4 regions of the Pseudomonas sp. CAM1A genome follow, and region 2 is predicted to be linked to each of the others. Evidence: predicted binding sites of a transcription regulator. Region 2 holds the regulator's gene; each other region holds the start of a gene.

Region 1 (3,609 bases), on a different contig from region 2:
CGATGCGGAAGGGTTCGCCGCTTTCGATGTACTTCTCGCCGTCGCGAGGGATCATTTCATCCAGCGCCAGGACACCGCTTTCCCGGTCGACATGCACCACATAGCTCTGGAACCGCTGGCTGCGTTCATGGAAGCTGATGATCAGCGGGTCGTGGCTATCCAGCAGCTGGCGCAAATTGGCCGCAATCTCCAAAGGGGTGTTCAGCACCTTTGGAGGCTGGGGAGCATCGGATTCATTGAACACGGGTTATCAATCTCCAGGCAAAAACGACACACGCAAGTAACGGCATTTTGCCAGTATGTTCCGTGCCTTGAAACAAATAATCACACCTGGCTGATTGCCCGGGGCTTGTCAATTGGCGCCGTGGCGCCACGGCTGTCATAGAGCGACGGGGTGTCGCCGCCCATGAGGATTCTGATCTGATTGGTCGTGGCGTGTTGCTGCGCCTGGATGATCCGCCCGTTGGTCTCGTTGACCTGCTGGCAGTTGTCCATCAGTTGGGTCAGCACATCGAGCTGCTGCATGATGATCTCGCCATTGGGCGACAGCTCGGCGACGGCTTTCACGCCGGCACGGTCGGCGCTGAGGCCGAGCCCAATGAGCAGGTTGTTGCGCCGCAGCCCCTGCTGTTCAAGCAAGACGATCAGGGATTGCTTGCGGGCAAGGATCTGCTCCAGCTTGGCCATATCCCGGCCGTGCAGGGCAACTGCCTCCTTTTGCAGAAGGTCGAGCAGTTCCTGTGTCGGTGCTAAGTCGTCTTCGATCAGTTGCAGCAGAGTGATGTCGTGCATGGCTAACTCTTGGCGTGTTGCGTCCTTGAAGTCAGCGCGCCTGCTAGTTAGCGCTGAGCTTCGAAATCAAGCAGTTTGCTAGCGACCCGGTCGGCGTCGACCTTGTAGCTGCCGTCTGCGATGGCCTGCTTCAACTCGGCCACGCGGGCACTGTTGACGGTGGGCTGATCGCGCAGCTTGTCGCTGATCTTCTGCAATTGCTGGGCCTCTGGGCTCAGATGTACTGTTTCTCCGCTGGCACCGGTGTGCTTGGGCGCTTCGTTGGCCTCGCCGGCTTTGGCGGCGTTGCCGGACGCGGTGTTACCGCGAACGCCGCCCGTGACGGACGGAGAATTATTCAAACGACTGAAGTCGATGACCATGATCAAAACCCCTGGGAATTAGGACGCATGCCTTGTTTTCGACCAATCCGAAAAAAACTTTAGGCACGAATGCAACACGGCCTGAAGCTGGCTTGCGTATCCCGATATCCGACAGAGTTTAGGGGCCGAGGTTGCACAGCGCCACCCTTCTGTCGAAATCCTGACGCAGGGTAGGTTACATGGCGACCTCGACTTGCCCGGCACCGGTTACCCGGGCCTTGATCACCCGTTTCGAATTGAGGTTGCGCACGCGGATCTGCGCTTGCATCCCGCCCTTGTCGAGGGCTTCGCCCGGCATGCGTACACTCAGGTTGCCACTGCGGGCGATGATCACAACGTGGTCACCTTTGCGCACCACCTCGGCCTGTTCCAGGTGCTGTTGGGTCAAAACCTGGTCAAGTACCGTGGGGCGCAGCAGTTTCATGCCAACGGCCTGCTCCAGCAGGGTCAGGTAGCCGGGGCCCAGAGTGCCGACATCGCGCTCGCGCAGCGCCACATCGCTTTCATCGATGACGCTTTCGCGCTTCAGTGGCCGGGTCATCACCACGACATCGCGCAGCAGGCGCACCTGGGCGGGCACGAATACGGTCCAGGGCGCGGCACCGTCGCAACGCACCCTCACTGTTACCCGGCCCAGCGGGGTCGAGCCTTCCAGTGAGGCATCCAACTGTTGACTGCACAGCGGCATGCGCAGGCGCGGGTCAAGTTTGTTGACTTCGATCTCGTAGCGGCCCTGGGTCTGGGTGGTTGCCAGATAATCTTCCACGGTGAATTCAAGAAAGCCTTGAGTGACACCGATAAGCTGTTCAGGCAAGGTAAAAGAGTCCGCCAGCGTACGCGCGCCGGGTGCTACCAGGCACAGCACAGCCAGGGGGCCGGTCAGCAGGCGCGTCAGTCGTCGGAAAATTGTCGTTTTCGTATGCATGACGCTCAAAAAAGCAAAGCCCGTGCCGACTTGGTGCACAGGGTAATCGTTGAAGGAGTCCGGCATGGCTGGAGTGATGGATTCGGTCAATCAGCGTACACAGCTGGTGGGGCAGAATCGCCTGGAGCTGCTGTTGTTTCGCCTCAATGGCGATCAGCTCTACGGCATCAATGTTTTCAAGGTTCGGGAAGTGCTGCAGTGCCCCGACCTGACGCTGCTGCCCAAATCCCATCCGGTGGTGCGCGGCGTGGCCAACATACGCGGGGCGACGATCCCGATCCTCGACCTGTCGATGGCGACCGGTCTGCCAGGGCTGAAGGAAGAAACGCGCAAGAGTTTCGTCATCATCACCGAGTACAACACCAAGACCCAGGGCTTCCTGGTGCACTCGGTGGAGCGCATCGTCAACATGAACTGGGAAGAGATCCATCCGCCACCCAAGGGTACCGGGCGTGATCACTACCTGACTGCCGTGACGCGTGTCGACAACCGCATGGTCGAGATCATCGATGTAGAGAAGGTGCTGGCCGAGGTGGCGCCATCTTCCGAATCGGTGTCGGAAGGTGTGATCGATGCCGAGGTACAGGACAAGGCGGTGATGCTGCGGGTGTTGACCGTCGATGACTCGTCGGTGGCGCGCAAGCAGGTGAGTCGATGTCTGCAGACCGTGGGGGTCGAGGTGGTGGCGCTCAACGATGGTCGTCAGGCCCTGGATTACCTGCGCAAGCTGGTGGATGAGGGCAAGCGTCCGGAGGAGGAGTTCCTCATGATGATCTCGGATATTGAAATGCCGGAAATGGACGGCTATACCCTCACAGCGGAGATCCGCAGCGATCCGCGCATGCAAAAGCTGCACATCTGCCTGCATACTTCGTTGTCCGGGGTATTCAACCAGGCGATGGTCAAGAAGGTCGGTGCTGATGACTTCCTGGCCAAGTTCAGGCCGGATGACCTCGCCCAGCGCGTGGTCGATCGGATCAAGGCGAGTCATTGAAACGGCCGGGGTTCGTCCCCGGCGCTAGCGATTTAAGAAGAGGCGGCAGCATTGTCTACGGGTAATTTGGATTTCGAACAGTTCCGGGTATTCCTGGAGAAAGCCTGTGGCATCCTGCTGGGCGAGAATAAGCAGTACCTGGTCTCCAGCCGTCTCAACAAGCTGATGGAGCAACAGGGCATCAAGTCGTTGGGCGAGCTGGTGCAGCGCATCCAGACCCAGCCACGCGGTGGCTTGCGCGAGCAGGTGGTCGATGCCATGACCACCAACGAAACGCTGTGGTTCCGCGATACCTACCCGTTCGAGGTGCTCAAGAACAAGGTGATTCCGGAGTTCATCAAGAACAACCCGGGCCAGCGCCTGCGCATCTGGTCGGCAGCCTGTTCATCAGGGCAGGAGCCGTACTCGCTGTCGATGGCCATCGACGAGTTCGAGCGGACCAACCTGGGGCAGCTGAAGATGGGCGCGCAGATCGTCGCCACCGACCTGTCCGGCGCCATGCTCAACAACTGCAAGACCGGTGAGTACGACAGCCT
Region 2 (3,609 bases):
GCCAGCGTCGGCACCCGTTGATCCACGCCTGTTCGATGCCATGCGCTTCGAGCTGACTGGCTTGCGCGAGTTGCTCGAAGTCCAGCTCGGTTCGCTGGCCTGGAGCCAGCTGCAAGGCAGCAAACCGCAGCAGGCCAACCTCTGGCGCCGGCTGCAGCGCCTCGGCCTTTCCGGTGGCCTGGCCCGCGAGCTGCTCGACCTCACTGCCGGGATCGAAGAACCACGCCATGCCTGGCGCATGGTCTTGGCGCACCTGGCGCGGATGATCGACGTGCCCGAGATCGAACCGATCGAGGAGGGCGGGGTGATCGCCATGGTCGGCCCTGCCGGCATGGGCAAGACCACCACGTTGGCCAAGCTGGCCGCGCGTTACGTGCTCAAGTACGGCGCGAACAACCTGGCGCTGGTGAGCATGGACAGTTTTCGCATTGGCGCCCAGGAACAGCTCAAGACACTGGGCCGCATCCTCAATGTGCCGGTCACCTACGTCGATCCGGGCGAGTCGCTGGCTCAGGCCCTGGAGCCGTTGCTGCGCAAGCGTGTGGTGCTGATCGACACCGCTGGTCTGCAGGCCAGCGACCCGGCGCTGCGCATGCAGCTCGAGACCCTGGCCGGGCGCGGCATCGCCGCGAAGAATTACCTGGTGCTGGCGACCACCAGCCAGAAACAGGTGCTCACCGCCGCCTACCACAGCTACAAGCGCTGCGGCCTGGCCGGGTGCATCCTGACCAAACTCGACGAAACGGCCTGCCTCGGCGAAGTGCTGAGCCTGGCCATCAGTCATGAATTGCCGGTGGCCTATCTGACCGATGGGCCGCGCATTCCCGACGACCTGCAGCTACCGCGCAAGCACCAGTTGGTAAGCCGCGCCGTCAGTGTGCAGTTGCAGGAAGAGCCCAGCGACGAGGCCATGGCCGACATGTTCGCTGATCTGTACCACAACCCTGGCAAGCGCGCGGGTTGAGGGTGAATACTGTGCAAAGTACCTACATCATGGGGTTGCCCGGCCGGACCGAGGCCTTGAATGTTCAGCCCCTCATGTGGCCTGGGTCCAAGCGAGACAAGGTAAAGAACAGACATGGGTAGCATGCATCCCGTACAGGTGATCGCCGTGACCGGTGGCAAAGGTGGCGTCGGCAAGACTAACGTTTCAGTGAACCTGTCCCTGGCGCTGGCCGAGCTCGGCCGCCGGGTGATGTTGCTTGACGCCGACCTGGGCCTGGCCAATGTCGACGTTCTGCTGGGGCTCACGCCCAAGCGCACCCTCGCCGACGTGATCGAAGGTCGCTGCGAGCTGCGTGATGTGCTGTTGCAGGGGCCGGGCGGTGTGCGCATCGTCCCGGCGGCCTCCGGCACGCAGAGCATGGTGCACCTGGCGCCCGCGCAACACGCCGGCCTGATCCAGGCTTTCAGCGACATCGGCGACAACCTCGATGTGCTGGTGATCGACACGGCTGCGGGTATCGGTGACTCGGTGGTCAGTTTTGTCCGCGCCGCCCAGGAAGTGCTGCTGGTGGTGTGCGACGAGCCGACCTCGATCACCGACGCCTATGCGCTGATCAAGCTGCTCAACCGCGATTACGGGATGAATCGATTCCGTGTGCTGGCCAACATGGCCCAGAGCCCACAGGAAGGCCGCAACCTTTTCGCCAAGTTGACCAAGGTCACGGACCGCTTCCTCGACGTCGCCCTACAATACGTCGGTGCCGTGCCTTACGACGAATGCGTGCGCAAGGCCGTGCAGAAGCAGCGGGCGGTCTATGAGGCCTTCCCTCGGTCCAAGTGTGCGCTGGCGTTCAAGGCCATCGCGCAGAAGGTCGACAGCTGGCCGCTGCCTGCCAACCCGCGCGGGCACCTGGAATTCTTTGTCGAGCGCCTGGTGCAGCCCACCAGTGCAGGGCCGGTGCTATGAACGCGAGCGGTTTCAAGATGTACAGCAAGGCCGCCAAGGACGCGCAGTACGAGCTGATCGAACGCTACGCGCCGTTGGTCAAGCGTATCGCCTACCACCTGCTGGCTCGCCTGCCGGCCAACGTCCAGGTCGAGGATCTGATCCAGGCCGGGATGATCGGCTTGCTGGAAGTGGCCAACAAATACGATGCCAGCAAGGGTGCCAGTTTCGAAACCTACGCCGGTATCCGTATTCGCGGCGCCATGCTCGACGAGGTGCGCAAGGGCGATTGGGCGCCACGCTCGGTGCACCGCAACACGCGCATGGTCAGTGACGCGATCCGTTGTGTCGAAGCAAAGACTGGCCGCGACGCTAAAGATCACGAGGTTGCTGCCGAACTCCAATTGAGTCTCGATGATTACTACGGGATTCTGAATGACACCTTGGGCAGCCGCCTGTTCAGTTTCGACGACCTGCTGCAGGACGGCGAACATGAAGGGTTGCACGAGGACGGAGCCAGCGGCCAGCTGGAGCCGGCGCGGGACCTGGAAGACGAGCGCTTCCAGGCTGCGCTGGCCGATGCGATTGCCAACCTGCCAGAGCGCGAACGCCTGGTCCTGGCGCTGTACTACGACGAAGAGCTGAACCTCAAGGAAATCGGTGAGGTCCTGGGGGTCAGCGAATCGCGTGTCAGCCAGTTGCACAGCCAGTGCGCCGCGCGTTTGCGCAGCCGCCTTGGGGAGTGGCGGGCACGTTGAACCCGGGTTCAGTGCAGTCGTTTTTTTGTAGTGCCGAATTGATTGAGCGCGCGCTCGGCGCCGAGCGCGTTTAAGACTGCTTGGAGGTCTAATTGAACAAAGACATGAAAATCCTCATCGTTGACGACTTTTCGACGATGCGGCGGATCATCAAGAACCTGTTGCGTGACCTGGGTTTCACCAACGTCAAGGAAGCTGATGACGGCAACACGGCACTGCCGATGCTCAACAGCGAGAACTTTGATTTCCTGGTGACCGACTGGAACATGCCGGGCATGACCGGTATCGATCTGCTGCGCGCCGTGCGTGCCGACGAGCGTCTCAAGCACCTGCCGGTACTGATGGTCACCGCAGAAGCCAAGCGCGAGCAGATCATCGAAGCAGCCCAGGCCGGCGTCAACGGCTACGTGGTCAAGCCTTTCACCGCCCAGGCGCTGAAAGAAAAGATCGAAAAGATCTTCGAACGCGTCAACGGCTGAGTCACGTCTGGGGGGCGCAATGGAGTCAACCAATAACTCTTTGGGTGAGTTCGAATCAACCCTGAAGAAGCATGCCCAGGAGCTGGTCGAGAGCCTCGAGCGCGGCCGCTTCGGTGAGGCGGTGCAGCTGATCCACCAACTGAACCAGACCCGTGACCGCGGGCTGTACCAGGAAGTCGGCAAGCTCACCCGCGAACTGCACAGTGCAATCGTCAACTTCCAGATCGACCCGGCCATGCCGCAGGCCGAGGAAGTGTCGCAGATCACTGATGCCGCCGAGCGCCTCTCCTACGTGGTCCGCCTCACCGAAGGTGCGGCCAACCGCACCATGGACCTGGCGGAGGCATGTACCCCGGTGCTCAACGACCTTGCCACCGAGGCCCAGAGCCTGTCCGCCGACTGGCAGCGCTTCATGCGCCGCGAGGTGGCGGCGCCGGAGTTCCGTGAGCTGGTCAAGCGTGTGGACAGTTTCCTGACGCAT
Region 3 (3,609 bases), on a different contig from region 2:
GCGCTGTTCGAACGCCTCGGCGTAGAGCTCGATGGCGGCGTAGGCGGTGTAGCAGCCGGCGCAGCCGCAGGCTGCTTCCTTGGCATGCTTGGCGTGCGGCGCCGAGTCGGTACCGAGGAAGAACTTCGGGTTGCCGCTGGTGGCGGCATCCAGCAGCGCCACCTGGTGGGTGTTGCGCTTGAGGATCGGCAGGCAATAGAAGTGCGGGCGGATACCGCCGACCAGCATGTGGTTGCGGTTGTACAGCAGGTGCTGGGCGGTGATGGTGGCACCGACATTGGCCGGCGCCTCGGTGACGAACTGCGCGGCGTCGCTGGTGGTGATGTGCTCGAACACCACTTTCAGGGTCGGGAAGCGCTCGACGAGGCGGCGCATGTGCTCGTCGATGAAGCGTTTTTCGCGGTCGAACACGTCGATTTCACTGCGCGTGACCTCACCGTGCACCAGCAGGGGCATGCCGGTTTCGGCCAGGGCCTCGATGGCCGGGAAGATGTTGTCGATGCTGGTCACGCCCGAATCGGAGTTGGTGGTGGCGCCGGCCGGGTACAGCTTGGCGGCGTACACGATCCCACTGGCCTTGGCGGCGCGGATGTCTTCCGGGCTGGTGCGGTCGGTAAGATACAGCACCATCAGTGGCTCGAAACGGCTGCCGGCGGGGCGTGCGGCAAGGATGCGGGCGCGGTAGGCATCGGCCTCGACGGCGTTGCGCACCGGCGGAACCAGGTTGGGCATGATGATGGCGCGGGCGAAGGTGCGCGCCACGTCACCGACAGTGTGGGGCAGGACGGCACCATCGCGCAGATGGATGTGCCAGTCATCGGGGCGCAGGAGGGTCAGGCGATCGGACATTGGAGATTCCAGGCGGGTCGAACTCAGAAGCCAATGCTACCGGAAAACCCCTGTTCGAGCACGGCTATCAAGTTTTCCGACAGGCGTCCGATAGCATTCAGGTAAGCCGTCAGAATCAGTGGAGCCTCCCGTGCGCCAGCGTTACCTAGCCCTGTTCACCCTTGTCGCCAGCCTGCCGGCCGGGGCCATGACCTTCCAGACTCGCGTGGAGAACGTCGCCTGGAAAGTCGAGGGTGATCAGTTCGAATGTCGCCTGATCCAGCCGATCGACGGTTTCGGCAGCGGCGAGTTCGTGCGCCGTGCCGGCGAACAACCGACGTTCCAGCTGCGCTCGGACAGCAACGTCCTCGGCGCAGGGTCAGCCACCTTGCTGGCCGCTGCAGCCCCCTGGCAGCCCGGGCGCGGCGACATCAACCTCGGCGCGGTGCACATGGCCCGTAACGGCGTGCTGTTCACCTCCAGCCAGGGCCAGGCCAGCCGCCTGATCAATGGCCTGCTCGATGGTCGTAGCACCGTGGTGCGCAACTACCGGGGCGAAGGTGGCCGACCGATGGAAGTGCATGTGATGCCGGTCAGTTTTGCCAAGGCCTACAGTGACTACCAGCTGTGCGCCGCCAAGCTGCTGCCGATGAACTATGACCAGATCCGCCAGACCCAGGTCGGTTTCCCGGGTGGCGGGATCGAACTTGACAGCTCGGCGCGTGCTCGCCTGGATGTGCTGCTGGACTATTTGAAGGCCGATCCGACGGTCAATCACATCGAGCTCAACGGTCACTCCGACAACAGCGGCAATCGCCTGACCAACCGCGACACCTCGCGCCGACGGGCGCTGGCGGTTGCCGATTACCTCAAGGCCCATGGTGTGCCGGAAGAGCAGATCACCGTGCGCTTCCACGGCGAGCGCTATCCGCTGGCCAAGAACAACTCTGCCGCCAACCGGGCGCGCAACCGCCGGGTGAACATCCAGCTCGAGCGCGTGACGCCGGTCGAGAAGCCGCTGGAGAAACCGGCGCCACCGGTTGCGCCGGCGGCCCCGGCACCCGCGGCCACCACACCTGCGCCTGCGACGCCAGCGGCCGCTGTCGCTCAGCCCGCCCCAGCGAAATCCTGAGTGCGACAGCGGGTCGCGCTCTCGACAATTCCTGTCGCTTTGTCGTCACAAGCTGTCGCCCCATTGTAAATTTTTCGGCAAGGCCGGTAGAATCATCGGCTTTCCGTACAACCCCGTGGAGTGATGGCATGGCGGACGTAAAAAAGGTCGTATTGGCGTATTCCGGCGGCCTTGATACTTCGGTGATTCTCAAGTGGCTGCAGGACACCTACAACTGTGAAGTGGTGACCTTCACCGCTGACCTCGGCCAGGGCGAGGAGGTCGAGCCGGCCCGCGCCAAGGCCCAGGCGATGGGCGTGAAAGAAATCTACATCGACGACCTGCGCGAAGAGTTCGTGCGTGATTTCGTCTTCCCGATGTTCCGCGCCAACACCGTCTACGAAGGCGAGTACCTGCTGGGTACTTCCATCGCCCGCCCGCTGATCGCCAAGCGCCTGATCGAGATCGCCAACGAAACCGGCGCCGACGCCATTTCCCACGGTGCCACCGGCAAGGGCAACGACCAGGTGCGTTTCGAGCTGGGTGCCTACGCGCTCAAGCCTGGCGTCAAGGTCATCGCGCCATGGCGTGAGTGGGACCTGCTGTCCCGCGAGAAGCTGATGGACTACGCCGAGAAGCACGGTATCCCGATCGAGCGCCACGGCAAGAAGAAGTCGCCGTACTCGATGGACGCCAACCTGCTGCACATCTCCTACGAAGGTGGTGTCCTGGAAGATACCTGGACCGAGCACGAGGAAGACATGTGGAAATGGAGCGTCTCCCCGGAGAACGCACCGGACCAGGCCACCTATCTCGAGCTGACCTACCGCAACGGTGACATCGTCGCCATCGACGGCGTCGAGAAGACCCCGGCCACCGTGCTGGCCGACCTCAACCGCATTGGCGGCGCCAACGGCATCGGTCGCCTGGACATCGTCGAGAACCGCTATGTCGGCATGAAGTCGCGTGGCTGCTACGAGACCCCGGGCGGCACCATCATGCTCAAGGCTCACCGCGCCATCGAGTCGATCACCCTGGACCGCGAAGTCGCTCACCTGAAGGATGAGCTGATGCCCAAGTATGCCAGCCTGATCTACACCGGCTACTGGTGGAGCCCGGAGCGTCTGATGCTGCAGCAGATGATCGACGCCTCCCAGGTCAACGTGAATGGTGTTGTCCGCCTGAAGCTGTACAAGGGCAACGTCACTGTCGTGGGCCGCAAGTCGGACGATTCGCTGTTCGATGCCAATATCGCGACCTTCGAGGAAGACGGCGGGGCTTACAACCAGGCCGATGCCGCAGGCTTCATCAAGCTCAATGCGTTGCGTATGCGTATCGCGGCCAACAAAGGCCGTTCGCTGCTGTAAGCTTTCTTGAGCGTAAGAAGAAACCCGGCCTAGGCCGGGTTTTTTCATGCCTGGGATTCTGCCTGGGTGGTGGGCGGGCTCTCGTCATCCTGCATGGGCGCGGCTGAGAGATGGATGCAGGTGCGCGTATCCAGGTTGTACAGCACCCAGCGTCGCTGTCGACCGTGGGGTCGGTCGAGCATTCGCAGGACATGATTTTCGATGATCTTCTGACTGTCGGCTCCGGAAATGGCGATGATCATCGCGCCTTTGCTCCCTGAGACAGATGTGTGTACAGGCTTGCGGGCGCAGCTGGGATCCCTG
Region 4 (3,609 bases), on a different contig from region 2:
CACCCTCGATATCGCGCTGGGCCTTCTTGGTGAGGACGATGATGTCGATACGGCGGTTGACCGGGTTGAACGGGTTGGCACGGTCGAACAGCGACGACGAAGCATAACCGACCACGCGGGCCACCTGCTCATCCGGATAGCCACCGGCGACCAATGCACGACGCGCCGCGTTGGCACGGTTGGCCGACAGCTCCCAGTTGCCGAAGTCGCCGGTGCCGGAGTACGGCTTGGCATCGGTATGGCCACTGATGCTGATCTTGTTCGGCACCGCCTTGATGGTGTCGGCCATGGCCAGCAGGATGTCTTCGAAATACGGCTGCAGGCGTGCGCTGCCCAAGTCGAACATCGGCCGGTTCTCGGCGTCCATGATCTGGATGCGCAGGCCGTCCTGGGTGATCTCGAACAGGATCTGGTCCTTGAACTTCTGCAGTTGCGGGTTTTCCTCGACCTTGTTCTGCAGCTCCTGCAGCAGCAGCTCGAGGCGCTCGCGCTCGACCTGTTCGGCCATGGTCTCTACCTGGTCCTTGTCCAGCTGCAGGCTGGTGTCGGGCGTCGGCTCGGACTTCACTTCCGGGTTGATGGTCTTTTCCGGCGCCAGTTCTGGCGAGCCACCCAGATCGATGATGTAGGGCGTGCCACTTTCGGAGAAGCCGATCGGGTCCTTGAAGTAACCGGCGATGGCGATCTTCTGCTCGGGCGTGGCGGTCGACAGCAACCACAGCACCAGGAAGAACGCCATCATCGCCGTGGCGAAGTCGGCGAAGGCGATTTTCCAGGCGCCGCCGTGATGGCCGTCGCCAAAGCGCTTGACGCGCTTGACGATGATGGGCTGATTGTTCTCCATGGCTTAGCGACCGCGTACTGCTTGTTCCAGCTCGGCGAAGCTCGGGCGGTGCGCCGGGTACAGCACCTTGCGCCCGAACTCGACCGCCAGCGACGGCGGCATGCCGGAAGCCGAGGCCACCAGCGAGGCCTTGATCGCCTCGTAGACGTTCAGCTCTTCCTTGGCATCGTGGCGCAGGGCGTTGGCCAACGGGCCGAAGAAGCCATAGGCAGCAAGAATACCGAAGAAGGTACCGACCAACGCCGCACCGACGTGCAGGCCGATGGACTTCTGGTCACCGTCACCCAGCGAGGCCATGGTCACCACGATACCCAGTACCGCCGCGACGATACCGAAACCAGGCATGCCGTCGGCGATGCCGTTGACCGCATGGGACGGGTGCTCCAGCTCTTCCTTCATGCTCAGCAGCTCCATGTCGAACAGGCCTTCGAGCTCATGGGGCGCCATGTTGCCGGTGGACATGATGCGCAGATAGTCGCAGATGAACGCGGTCATGCGCTCATCGCCCAGCACGGCCGGATACTTGGCAAAGATCGGGCTGGCCGCGGCGTCCTCGATGTCCCCCTCGATGGCCATCATGCCTTCACGACGGCTCTTGTTGAGGATCTCGTACACCAGGCCCAGCACTTCCAGGTAGAAGGTATGGGTGAAACGGGTGCCGAACATCTTCAGCGACTTCTTGATTACATGCATGGTCATGTAACCAGGGTTGGCCTGGAGGAACGCACCAAAGGCCGCGCCGCCGATGATCAGCACTTCGAACGGCTGGATCAGTGCCGCGATCTTGCCGTGGGAAAGCACGTAGCCGCCAAGCACGCTCGCGAATACGACGATGATGCCGATAATTTTAGCCATAAGTTGGAAGCACTTGCTGTCGTGGTCAGGATAGGGAACGGAAGCTTGAAAACTCTTCTTCTACTTATCGGCAGAACTGCGCCAGACTATAGCCACTCATTGCGAAAAGCCAGTTCGGACTGATGTCAATATGCCAATTGAAACCAAGGTGCCAAGTCAGGTTCCGTCGAGTCTAGAGGCCTGGATCAAGCTACTCGACGGGATCCGCGTACCGGTGCCAAAAGAGAGCCATGATCGCGTGCTGCAGGCTATCAACGACAGCAGCCGCTCCCTGCGCGATATCGCCGAACTGATGCAGGACAGCCCCGCGCTGGTGCTCTGCGTGCTGCGCGAGGCCAACCACCCGGCCAACGCCAGCCAGGCGGAACCGGCCGAAAGCCTGGAAATAGCCCTTAACCGCCTTGGCCTGGCCCGCGTCAGCAAGCTGCTGGCACGCCTGCCATCGCTGCCGGCCGACGAGATCCCGCCGGTGCTGCGCCAGTTCCTGCTGATCAGCCAGCATGCCACCCAGCAGGCCAACGGTCTGTTCGCCAGCCGCCTGGCGCGGCTGTGGCAGGAAATCCACTGGGGCAGCCTGTTGTTCCTCTCGCCCCTGTGGCCCCTGGCCCTGGCCTATCCCAAGCTGCTGGACACCTGGGAGCTGCGAGTTATCCACAAGGGCGAGGAGGCTGCCGAAGTCGAGCAGCAACTGTTCGGTGTGCGCATCATGCAGTTGTGCCAGGCCATGGCCGAGCACTGGCGCCTGCCCGAGTGGGTCACCCAGGGTTACCGCCTGTTGATGGGCGAGCGCGAACAACTGGCGCAGGTGCTGAACATCGCCCGCGAGCAGGACCCGCTGGTCCAGCAACAGCGCCTGGACGAAGAGCCGGCCCTGCGCCGCTGGTTCAACCAGCCCCCAAATACCGTGCTGCTGGCCAACGGCCTTGCCCTCGCCGCCCAGGTTGGCTGGGACAACCCGCATTTGCTGCGCTGGCAGTTGCTTACCGCCCTTTATCTGCAGACCACGCTGGATGATGTCCAGCAGCAGGTTCACCAACAGGCCGCGGCCAGTGCCCGCCATCACGCCCGGCATGCCCTGTTCCACCCGGCCGAGGCGCTGATCTGGCCCTGGCACCAGCGCCGTCCGCACCCGGACATGCTGACACCACCGCCACCCAGCACCGAAGATCTTGGCCGCTGGCGCACGTTGTGCCAGGAACTGCTCGCCCAGCCGAGCCCGTTCAGCAATACCGTGCACCTGGCCACCCAGGCCCGTGAAGCGCTGCTGGCGTGCGGCATGCAGCGCCTGATGCTGCTGAGCCTGGACAAGGCTACCGACTACCTGCGGGTGCAGCAGACTGCGGGCCTGCCCAAGGAAGCCGGCGTCATTGCGTTGCCGATCGCGCAGAACAAACTCCTGCAGAAACTGATGAGCAAGGCCGGGCAATTGCGCCTGACGCCGGACAATCACGCCCAGTTCACCGCGCTGCTGCCGGCGCCACTGCGCGTATTCTTCCGCAGCGAACACCTGCTGCTGCGCTCGCTGGCGGTCGGCGACCAGGTGCTGATGCTGGCAGTGGCCGACCAGGACGGCAAACCGCTGGCCGATGTCAGCGTGCAGGCCTTCGGTAAAACCGTGCAATGCATCGAGCGCGCCCTGGCCCTCTTCGGCAACCGCCATTCATGATTGCCTTGCGCTACAATCGCCCCCTTTGCACCCTGGAGACCGTGGATGACTGACTTTTCCGGCTTGCCTCTGGTGATCGAAGCCGAGGACCTGCTGCCGCGCCTGGAATCGCCGCAACTGATCCTGGTCGACCTGACCAGCGTCAACCGCTATGGCAGCGGCCACATCCCCGGGGCGCGCTTCGTCGATCCCAAGCGCACCCAACTGGGCCAGCCACCAGCGCCTGGCCTGCTGCCGGCACGCG

The links. The regulator FliA, encoded in region 2, starts transcription of late flagellar genes. The targets are predictions, from matches to a motif close to CTAAAGTTTNNNNNNNNNNNGCCGNTAA.
Region 1: flgM (flagellar biosynthesis anti-sigma factor FlgM) is a predicted target of FliA. The motif match lies at 1,190-1,217, and genes of this name have one in related genera.
Region 3: ABZO33_RS19590 (flagellar protein MotY) is a predicted target of FliA. The motif match lies at 916-943, and genes of this name have one in related genera.
Region 4: motA (flagellar motor stator protein MotA) is a predicted target of FliA. The motif match lies at 1,764-1,791, and genes of this name have one in related genera.

What each region holds. Positions count from the first base shown of each region.
Region 1 covers NZ_JBFNXP010000005.1:10,539-14,147, reverse strand. The annotation lists gene ABZO33_RS14300 (flagellar brake protein) at 1-244, opposite strand, end outside; gene ABZO33_RS14295 (flagella synthesis protein FlgN) at 325-792, opposite strand; gene flgM (flagellar biosynthesis anti-sigma factor FlgM) at 840-1,154, opposite strand; gene flgA (flagellar basal body P-ring formation chaperone FlgA) at 1,330-2,079, opposite strand; gene ABZO33_RS14280 (chemotaxis protein CheV) at 2,144-3,073, shown strand; gene cheR (protein-glutamate O-methyltransferase CheR) at 3,125-3,609, shown strand, end outside.
Region 2 covers NZ_JBFNXP010000018.1:42,246-45,854, reverse strand. The annotation lists gene flhF (flagellar biosynthesis protein FlhF) at 1-964, shown strand, start outside; gene fleN (flagellar synthesis regulator FleN) at 1,079-1,912, shown strand; gene fliA (RNA polymerase sigma factor FliA) at 1,909-2,649, shown strand; gene ABZO33_RS25610 (chemotaxis response regulator CheY) at 2,754-3,128, shown strand; gene ABZO33_RS25605 (protein phosphatase CheZ) at 3,148-3,609, shown strand, end outside.
Region 3 covers NZ_JBFNXP010000008.1:445,233-448,841, forward strand. The annotation lists gene pyrC (dihydroorotase) at 1-849, opposite strand, end outside; gene ABZO33_RS19590 (flagellar protein MotY) at 980-1,960, shown strand; gene ABZO33_RS19595 (argininosuccinate synthase) at 2,089-3,306, shown strand; gene ABZO33_RS19600 (hypothetical protein) at 3,351-3,609, opposite strand, start outside.
Region 4 covers NZ_JBFNXP010000001.1:3,939-7,547, forward strand. The annotation lists gene motB (flagellar motor protein MotB) at 1-844, opposite strand, end outside; gene motA (flagellar motor stator protein MotA) at 848-1,699, opposite strand; gene ABZO33_RS00035 (HDOD domain-containing protein) at 1,830-3,365, shown strand; gene rhdA (thiosulfate sulfurtransferase) at 3,411-3,609, shown strand, end outside.